DNA from 2 places in the Calothrix sp. CBUCES-K 9914 genome. Region 2 is predicted to be linked to the other one. Evidence: riboswitches for the same ligand, from Rfam matches in the RefSeq annotation. Region 2 holds a riboswitch; the other holds the start of a gene.
The links. A riboswitch is a leader RNA that binds a small molecule or an ion and turns the genes downstream of it on or off. The one in region 2 is predicted to bind cyclic di-AMP.
Positions count from the first base shown of each region.

Region 1: another riboswitch for cyclic di-AMP. It lies ahead of ntrB (nitrate ABC transporter permease); the one in region 2 lies ahead of AC2JBO_RS30735 (universal stress protein).

Region 1 is NZ_JBXXZH010000021.1:20,547-24,765, reverse strand. Features, by position in the region: gene AC2JBO_RS06910 (ABC transporter ATP-binding protein) at 1-72, opposite strand, end outside; gene AC2JBO_RS06905 (ABC transporter substrate-binding protein) at 99-1,511, opposite strand; gene ntrB (nitrate ABC transporter permease) at 1,524-2,363, opposite strand; cyclic di-AMP (ydaO/yuaA leader) riboswitch at 2,468-2,679, opposite strand; gene AC2JBO_RS06895 (sensor histidine kinase) at 2,944-4,134, shown strand; gene AC2JBO_RS06890 (NAD(P)H-dependent oxidoreductase) at 4,182-4,219, shown strand, end outside.
Region 2 is NZ_JBXXZH010000179.1:4,849-9,067, forward strand. Features, by position in the region: gene AC2JBO_RS30725 (hypothetical protein) at 1-42, shown strand, start outside; gene AC2JBO_RS30730 (M16 family metallopeptidase) at 157-1,431, shown strand; gene AC2JBO_RS30735 (universal stress protein) at 1,538-2,230, opposite strand; cyclic di-AMP (ydaO/yuaA leader) riboswitch at 2,415-2,550, opposite strand; gene AC2JBO_RS30740 (Fur family transcriptional regulator) at 2,775-3,278, opposite strand; gene AC2JBO_RS30745 (flavodoxin) at 3,521-4,117, shown strand.

The sequences.
Region 1 (4,219 bases), on a different contig from region 2:
GATAACTTCCAAAAATGCAGGACGGTTCAAATTTGACTCCTGGTAACTTGTGTTCGCAATGGTAGATTTCATTTTATACCTCGAAGTAGGAATAATCTCTAACTAGACAAATAAAATGAGATGGGGCTGTTTGCACGAATTTTGAAGCTTTTAAGATAGCCTGTAGGGTCACTGGGGTCAAATGCTTTTTTGTCGATGAAAGCTTCAGCAGGTTCTATTTTGTAGTCTTCTTTAGGAGACTGAATGCCCAGTTCTGCAGCTATTTCACGATATAGGTCTGTTCGCCATGCTTTACGTGCTAGCTGTTCAGCGTTTTTGGGAAATTCTTTATTTTGTCCCCATCTTGTTGCTTGCGTCATCAACCATAAACTCTCAGACTGCCATAAAAACGTTGAATGGTCATTTTCTACTTGTGCGAAAGAAGGCGGCAAGTCAAAAAATATTGTAGTTTCTGGTGATGATACTATTCTTTTATTCCCATCAAAACCACCATAATTATATTCTCCTACAATTCCGGGACGAGTTAACTTTGGTTTGGCGCCTGTAAATGAGCGATTAGAGATAATTTTAGCGACTTCTTCACGGTTTTTTGGGTCGCCACAGTATCGACAAGCTTCAATCATCGCTTTCACTAACGACCGATAAGTTTTAGGATTCTCGTTAATAAACGACTCCATTACAGCAAGTAACCTATCTGGGTGTCCGTGCCATATTTCCCGACCCTGAGCAAATGTAAAACCAATACCTTCATTACCAGTAATTGCGCGCGTGTTCCAAGGTTCTGCTACCATATAACCTTGCATCGCTCCAATTCGCATATTCACTAACATTTGCGGCGGAGGAATAATTACAATTCTAAATTCCTCATCTGGCGCCACTCCCGCAGCAGCAGCTAAGTAACGAACAAAATATTCGTATATGGCAGAACTCAGTACTACCGCCCAAACACGTTTTTCCGAAGGTAATTTATCGAAGTAACCGCGAAAATCTCTTCCAAACTTCTCTAAATCACCATTATATTCTTTCCACGGTCGCAACCCAGCTTCCCACATTGCTTTATTCATAGTTAAAGCATTACCATGACGGTGAATTGTCATGGCTGCACATAGTGGAGCATGACGGGCGCCTTCTGCACCTGTACGAGCGTTTGTTACGGCACCACATACCACAGGAGAAGCATCCAAACGTCCGAAAATAATTCCATCCCGCGATGTTCCCCAGCTAGCTTCACGGTTAAGGGTTACATTCAATCCATATTTACGAAAAAACCCTTTCTCCCATGCGATAGCAAATGGCGCACAGTCATTTACTGGTACATAACCCACAGTTAAATTGGGTTTTTCTAAAGTTTTGGAATCAACAACCTGTTCAATTTCTAATGCTTGCTTCGACAAACCACGTGGCGCCCGGTTCGCGTTAACAGCACAAGAAGAAAGAACGCTTCCCGCTGCGGTTGCTCCTATACCCTGGATAAAATGGCGCCGTGTCCAATTATTATTAGTGTTACTCATACTCTTAAATACCTATTTACGATGAGTAACAAATTCTTGAAGTTTGCCAACAGCATAATCAAGTAATAGTCCAGTTAAACCGATTACAAACACTGCCAGAAAAACAGAGTTTAAGTTTAGCCTACTCCATTCATCCCAAACAAAAAACCCAATCCCAACACCGCCTGTTAACATCTCTACTGCCACAATTACAAGCCAAGCGATTCCCAAACTAATTCGTAAACCTGTAAAAATGTAAGGCAAACTTGCAGGTAGGATAATTTTAATGATTTGGCGCCAACGCGGCATTTCTATAACTCGCGCGACATCTATATAGTCTTTGGGAACGCTCGATACTCCCAAAGCTGTATTCAGAATGGTAGGCCAAAGCGAAGTAATGAAAATTACGAAAATCGCTGATGGGTCTGCAAGATTGAAAATAGCTAAAGAAATTGGTAGCCAAGCCAAAGGTGATACAGGTTTAAAGATTTGAATGACAGGATTAAGTGCCATCATCGCTTGCTTAGACATACCAACTAGAAACCCGACCGGGATCGCAACTAAGGCGCCTAGTCCAAACCCTATTAATACCCGACGCAAACTAGCTATCAGCAACCAACCGATGCCCAAGTTACCAGGTCCCCGTTCAAAAAACGGATTCATTATATAGTCAAGATTAGCAACTAGTGCCTCTGCTGGAGTTGGCATTAGTTGGTGGTTTAAAATTGCAATCAGCCACCATAACAAAATTACACCCAAAAATCCCAAACAAGGGAGCAGAAAACTATCACGTACAATGAAGGGTTTAGAACGGCGCCATACCGCTTGCCCAGCAACTGCCGCAATTGCCGCTAAATTTAATTGAAATATCACAGAGTAACCTCAACAAATTTGAGTAGGTACAAAAAATCCGAGCAGTACCAGCCGAGGATATCTGATTAAGATTGCAACAAAAATATAATGTAGTGCAACATGTATCAGTTTCCTCTCAATGCCTACGAAGTTAGCTGACGGGCTAGAGTTGAGAGATACCCCTCTCTTACAAGTGATGAGTTGAAAGTGCTGAGTGCTGAGTAATAAACCCACTCATAACTCAGCACTCATAACTCAGCACTTTAAAAAGATACGCCCCAAAAGTGGTTCCTCCGTTTCGACAATTTTGATTATATACACTTAGCATTGACAGGTATAATTTTTATTATCGAATTAGGCTGACTGACTCCGACATATAGAGTTTAACATCAACATTACCGTAATACTACCGTATATCTATCTTTCTTTAGGATTAGGATTATTTATTACTGCATAGCTCTTAATTCACATTAACTTAGTTAAACACTTTTGTAATTACTCCTCAAGATAGATAAAATAAATTTTATTTACTGCTAGAGGCAGTTACATGGCTAAATAATTGCAATTAAAATAATATATTCTTTATTTTTAAGAACGAATAATGAATGTTAGTGAACTGTTGCTAGAAAAGACCGACGCGATTACTCAGGAGTGGGTAGCAGAAGTCCGTAAGGACAGACAGATTACCAGTGCTGGAAATTTGCGTTCGAGTGCTATAATTGACCATCTCCCTGACGTAATCAAGGCGATGTCAAATGTACTAGTTGAGTCTCACGACAATGATATCAAAACGATTGTCGAAGCTAGCTTACAGCATGGTGTTCTTAGAGCAAGACAAGGATATAACCCTTCAGAAATTGCGAGAGAATATCATTTATTAAAAACAGTCATATTTGACACCTTGGAGCAAGATTTAGCAAGTATAAATACGGTAAAGGCAATTCGCGCGATACGAATAATTGATGCAGTAATAGATGAAGCGATAGCCCAATGTTTTAAGAGCTACGTAAGCGAGCGGTTAAATGAATTACAACAGTTGCAAAGTCAACTTAAGTTAAACAACGAAGAATTGAATCGTTTAATACGTGCAAATCAAGACAACGTTTCATTTTTAGCACACGAGTTAAAAAGTCCACTGACTTCTATAATTGGGTATTCAGACTTATTTTTGCGTGTACAGCAACAACCACCTGAAATTAGAGAAAAATATCACAATCTAGCTCATATAGAGCATATACTAAACAATGGAAGGCAACTGCTTCGCCTAATCAACAACGTACTAGAAATTTCGCGATTTGATGCAGGAAAGCTGAAAGTAAAGGCTTCACCTACTAACGTATGCGAAATTATTGAAAATGTCCACGGTATGATGGAACCCCTCGTGCGTAACAAAAATCTGACAATAACAGTAGATTGTAAAAAGGCGCCAGTTGAAGTTGTCACGGATTCATTACAATTACAGCAAATAATTACCAATCTAGTAAGTAACGCAATTCGCTATACGGAGTCAGGGAGTATAAAAATTAACTGTAAGCAAATAAACAGTAAAAAATGGACATTAGCAGTAACGGATACTGGAATAGGAATAAGCGAAGAAGACCGAGCAAAGATATTTGAACCATATTTCCGCGTCAACCGCTCAGATAAATCTTACCTGAGCGAAAGTACCGGGTTAGGGTTAGCTATTGTAACTAGGCTAGTAAAATTACTGCAAGGAGAAATAGAAGTTACATCCGAAGTAAACTTTGGCTCAACCTTCCAGGTAACATTCCCCCTAAAAATAAAAGATTGACCGTGGTAGCCGTTATAGTTAGTAGAGAACCATAATGATTATTGTGTATGATTACGACAGTATCGGCGCCAGAAGAGGTATTAGA
Region 2 (4,219 bases):
ATAGATAAATTAGAAGAAATGCAAATTAACTATTCGCAATAAAGAATAGTAGTGCTGGGTGCGTTTACCATTATTTGGTTTTATTAAGAAAAGTTGAAACATAAACGTTGTAGGTAGAATAGAATTAATAAACGCGCACATGCACCCCTTTACCTGATGACCTCCTCAACCCTAGAAAGACTACCTCGTCTCAACGCTCCACAAATACACTACTTACCCAATGGTCTAACGATAGTAGCAGAGCAAATGCCTATTGATGCTGTAAACTTAAGTTTATGGCTTTCGATTGGTAGTTACTCAGAACCTGACGAAATTAATGGAATGGCTCATTTTCTTGAGCATATGATATTTAAAGGAACTCAAAGACTACAAAGCGGAGAATTTGAACGAAGAATTGAGCAGCGTGGTGCTGTAACAAATGCTGCTACTAGCCAAGACTATACACATTACTATCTAACTTGTGCCCCTCAAGATTTTACTGAACTGGCGCCGTTGCAAATGGATGTGGTATTAAACCCGTTAATTCCCGATGATGCATTTGAACGCGAAAGGTTAGTAGTATTAGAAGAAATTCGCAGGAGTGATGATAATCCTCGGCGCCGAATCTTTACTAAAATGATGGACATGTCCTTTTGTGAATCACCGTATCGTCGTCAGGTGTTAGGAAGCACTTCAGTAGTATCACAGCTTCAACCCCAGCAAATGCGAGATTTCCATTCGCATTGGTATCAGCCAAAGTCAATGACAGCAGTAGTTGTAGGTAACTTGCCCGTCGAAAAGTTAATCGATACCGTTATTTTAGGGTTTGCCAATGATAAGGAGCAAACACCATATCAAAAAACAATAAGTCAACCAGAAACACCATTTAAGAAAATTGTTCGCAGTGTACATATAGATAAAAGCTTACAACAAGCGCGTTTAGCAATGATTTGGCGAGTTCCTGGGTTGAACGACCTGAGTCAAACCTATGCTTTAGATGTACTCGCAGCAATTTTAGGACATGGACGTACATCTAGGTTAGTACGTGACCTGCGAGAAAATAGAGGTTTAGTATCGCACATCGGCGCCAGCAACATGAATTTTCAACACCAAGGAATATTTTATGTTTCAGCACAGTGTCCGGTAGAAAATTTAGAAATAGTAGAAAATGTTATATGCGAACACATCCGTGCGCTTTCTGCTGAACCAGTTAGTGCTTCCGAACTAACCCGTATTAGTTCTCAGGTCGCAAAGCGATTTGTTTTCGCGAATGAATCTCCCAGCGATAGAGCTTCTTTATATGGTTATTATCAATCACTCGTAGGCGCCTTAGAACCAGCTTTTGATTACCCTTCTCACATTCAAGGGCAAAATTCCACACACTTAATGCAAGCAGCAAAAAAATATTTACCAAATGATGCTTACGGTGCAGTAATTGTAAAACCTTTTTAAGCCGTTTTGAACGCAAAACATCAAATACCCCCCTTCTTTTACCAAGTCGGGGGGTATCAAAAATTTTAAACTAAATTTCAAACTTAATCTCAAACTAAATTTCAAACTAATCTATCGAAGTCGGGATTCCTAAAATAGTACATCCTAAGTCAGAACCTAAAGACTGAACTAGTGGGTGGTAAAAAGACTTACAACCCAAAAACAATATATCCGCGTTTTCAGATTGAACAACTTGCTTGAGTTCAGCTGCAACAGAGCCAAAGCGTAAATATGCTTTAAAATTACTTTGCCATTCTTCCGCTAAAGAACGCGCGGAATAAAGAATATTATCTGCTTGCTCTATCTTTGTCAAACAGCTTTCGTGAAATCTTTGTTCCAATAACACGGGTGTAACAGATTTTGACGTATTTGGTAAATCACAAGCGAAATACTCATAAGTAGGTTGACTACTAGTATTAATATAAGTATCTCGTGTATCTCGTGTATCACCTATGTAGCAGTTTTGTTCTTCCTCGACTACATAAACAGCTTGAACTAGCACTCGCATGTTTGACGCTAACCTTGCTTGATGTGCCATACATAAAGCTATATCCAGTGCAGTATGGCTGTAACAAGAACTGTTGTACGCAACAATAAACTTTGCCGTATTTCCAAGTCCATCATTCTTGTCAATACTCGTGAAGTTACTATTTGTTGCCGTCATGCTCCAACTTGCAGATGGTGCCAGTATCATTTGCTCGATTAAATCATCTCGACCAATAGTGTTTTGAAGTCGAGTTAACATTGGCTTTATTTTCACAGTTTCACTTCTCTCCAGATATAAAGAACAACGCGCAAAGGAGTGGAGATGTCAATCTTAGATATTCTCATGTTTTAATTAATGAATTGTCAAGATTTGATGACACTTCACTTACTTATAATAAGCAAATCTAAAATTGATGATAAGGAAACCCGAATTAAACTGTTATTACAGCCATATATAAGGGAGTTCCTTCCAAAGCTTACGGAGTTAGCTGACGGGCAAAGGCTGGAAGGTGCCTCTCATAGATTAGCCCCAAAGAACTGGTTCCTCCGTTCTAAATTCAGTTGTACTGAATTTAGATTCAGCTACCTATTTTGAATCAACGGATGTACATAGGTATATATATCAGGTTGACTTAACGTAACTCGATAACAATATATGATTATATATGTTATTGCTGCTAAAATATCTATCCTTAGATTAATTTTGCGGGTGTGTAAGATTCCCGACTTGCTTAAGAAGCACGGAATCTTAAAGCAAAGTATATTAATATAAATTAACTTAATTTTTTCGATTTAACTTAATTAATCTTTACATTTGATTACTTTTGCTCCCTAGATTGGATAGCGCGCGTACAAAGCCAATTATTTGGAAGCATTGCAGGCCATCCTTTACGTATAGCTTCAGGGCAGATAGTATGAATGGTGAGCTGACAGTCAAGCATATCCAAACCAGCTTTTTCTACCTGTTTCAAGGCTTGTTTGAAAACTGAACTATTTTCAAACTCCACGGTCATATTACACTGAATACACACTGCATGGTGATGGTTATTTTGGGAGTTGGTGTTTAACTCATAGTGCTTATGAACTTCTGCTAACTCCAACTCACGTAAAATTTTCATCCGAGTCATTAGCTTTAAAGTCCGGTATATCGTTGACAAGCTGATTTTTTCTTCACGCTCCGATAACAACTCATGCACTTCCTCTGCGCTTAAATGACTGCCTTGAGGAAGATTTTCAAAAAGCTGCAATATTACTTCACGTTGGGAAGTAAAACGCCATCCTTTTGCATTAAGCTCAGACTTGAGAGAACCTGATGTATCCATAATGGACTCTTGAATAATATTTTAGTACTAGCAAAGGCGCCGTAAAGACGCAGCAGCTAATGTGTATAGATTAACAATACTGTGCCATTACGGAGTGATTTGCAATAAAAAGTATTATTGAGAAAGGGATATAAGAATTTTAGTGCAAACTTTTTGCAATAAATTTCATTTTACTGTAATGTCTTATTAGTTGATTATAAATTGCAACAACTAGTAAATCAAACGTGAAGGTTGAGAGTACAATGTCTGCAAAAATCGGACTGTTTTATAGCAGTACAACGGGTAACACCGATGCTATAGCTGAATTAATACGGAATGAGTTTGGCAAAGAGATAGTAAAATTGTATTGCGTAGCAGAAGCTAGCGAGGAAGATTTTGCAAAGTATGATAAACTAATTATTGGCTCGCCAACTTGGGGTATTGGGAGGTTACAGAGTGATTGGGAAGTTTTTTTGCCAAGGCTTGAAAATATAAATTTTCGGAATAAAAAAGTTGCATACTTTGGTTTAGGAGACCAAGTAGAATATCCATACAACTTTGTTGATGCGATGGGGATATTAGCAACTAAGATAACCTTATTAGGAGGTATTAGGGTTGGTTGTTGGTCTACAGAAGGTTACAATTTTGAAGAATCCAAAGCTTTAATTAGTCGTAGACCAGTTGAATTGAGTAATGGGTCAATAGCGATAATTGAGGGTCAAGTAATACAACTCAGAAATGGCACTAGAGCTTCTACTCAGGGAGAATTTGTTGGACTTGCGATAGATGAAGATAACCAACCTGAATTAACTCTAGAGCGCATTCGCATCTGGGTAGCTCAAATTAAACAGCATTTCTAACAAATATTCTAACAATTGTTACACAAATTATCAAAATATAAAGATTTGCAATAATTAAGTTACATTCAAACGGCGTAAGTGTAACATTTTTGATGTTCAAGT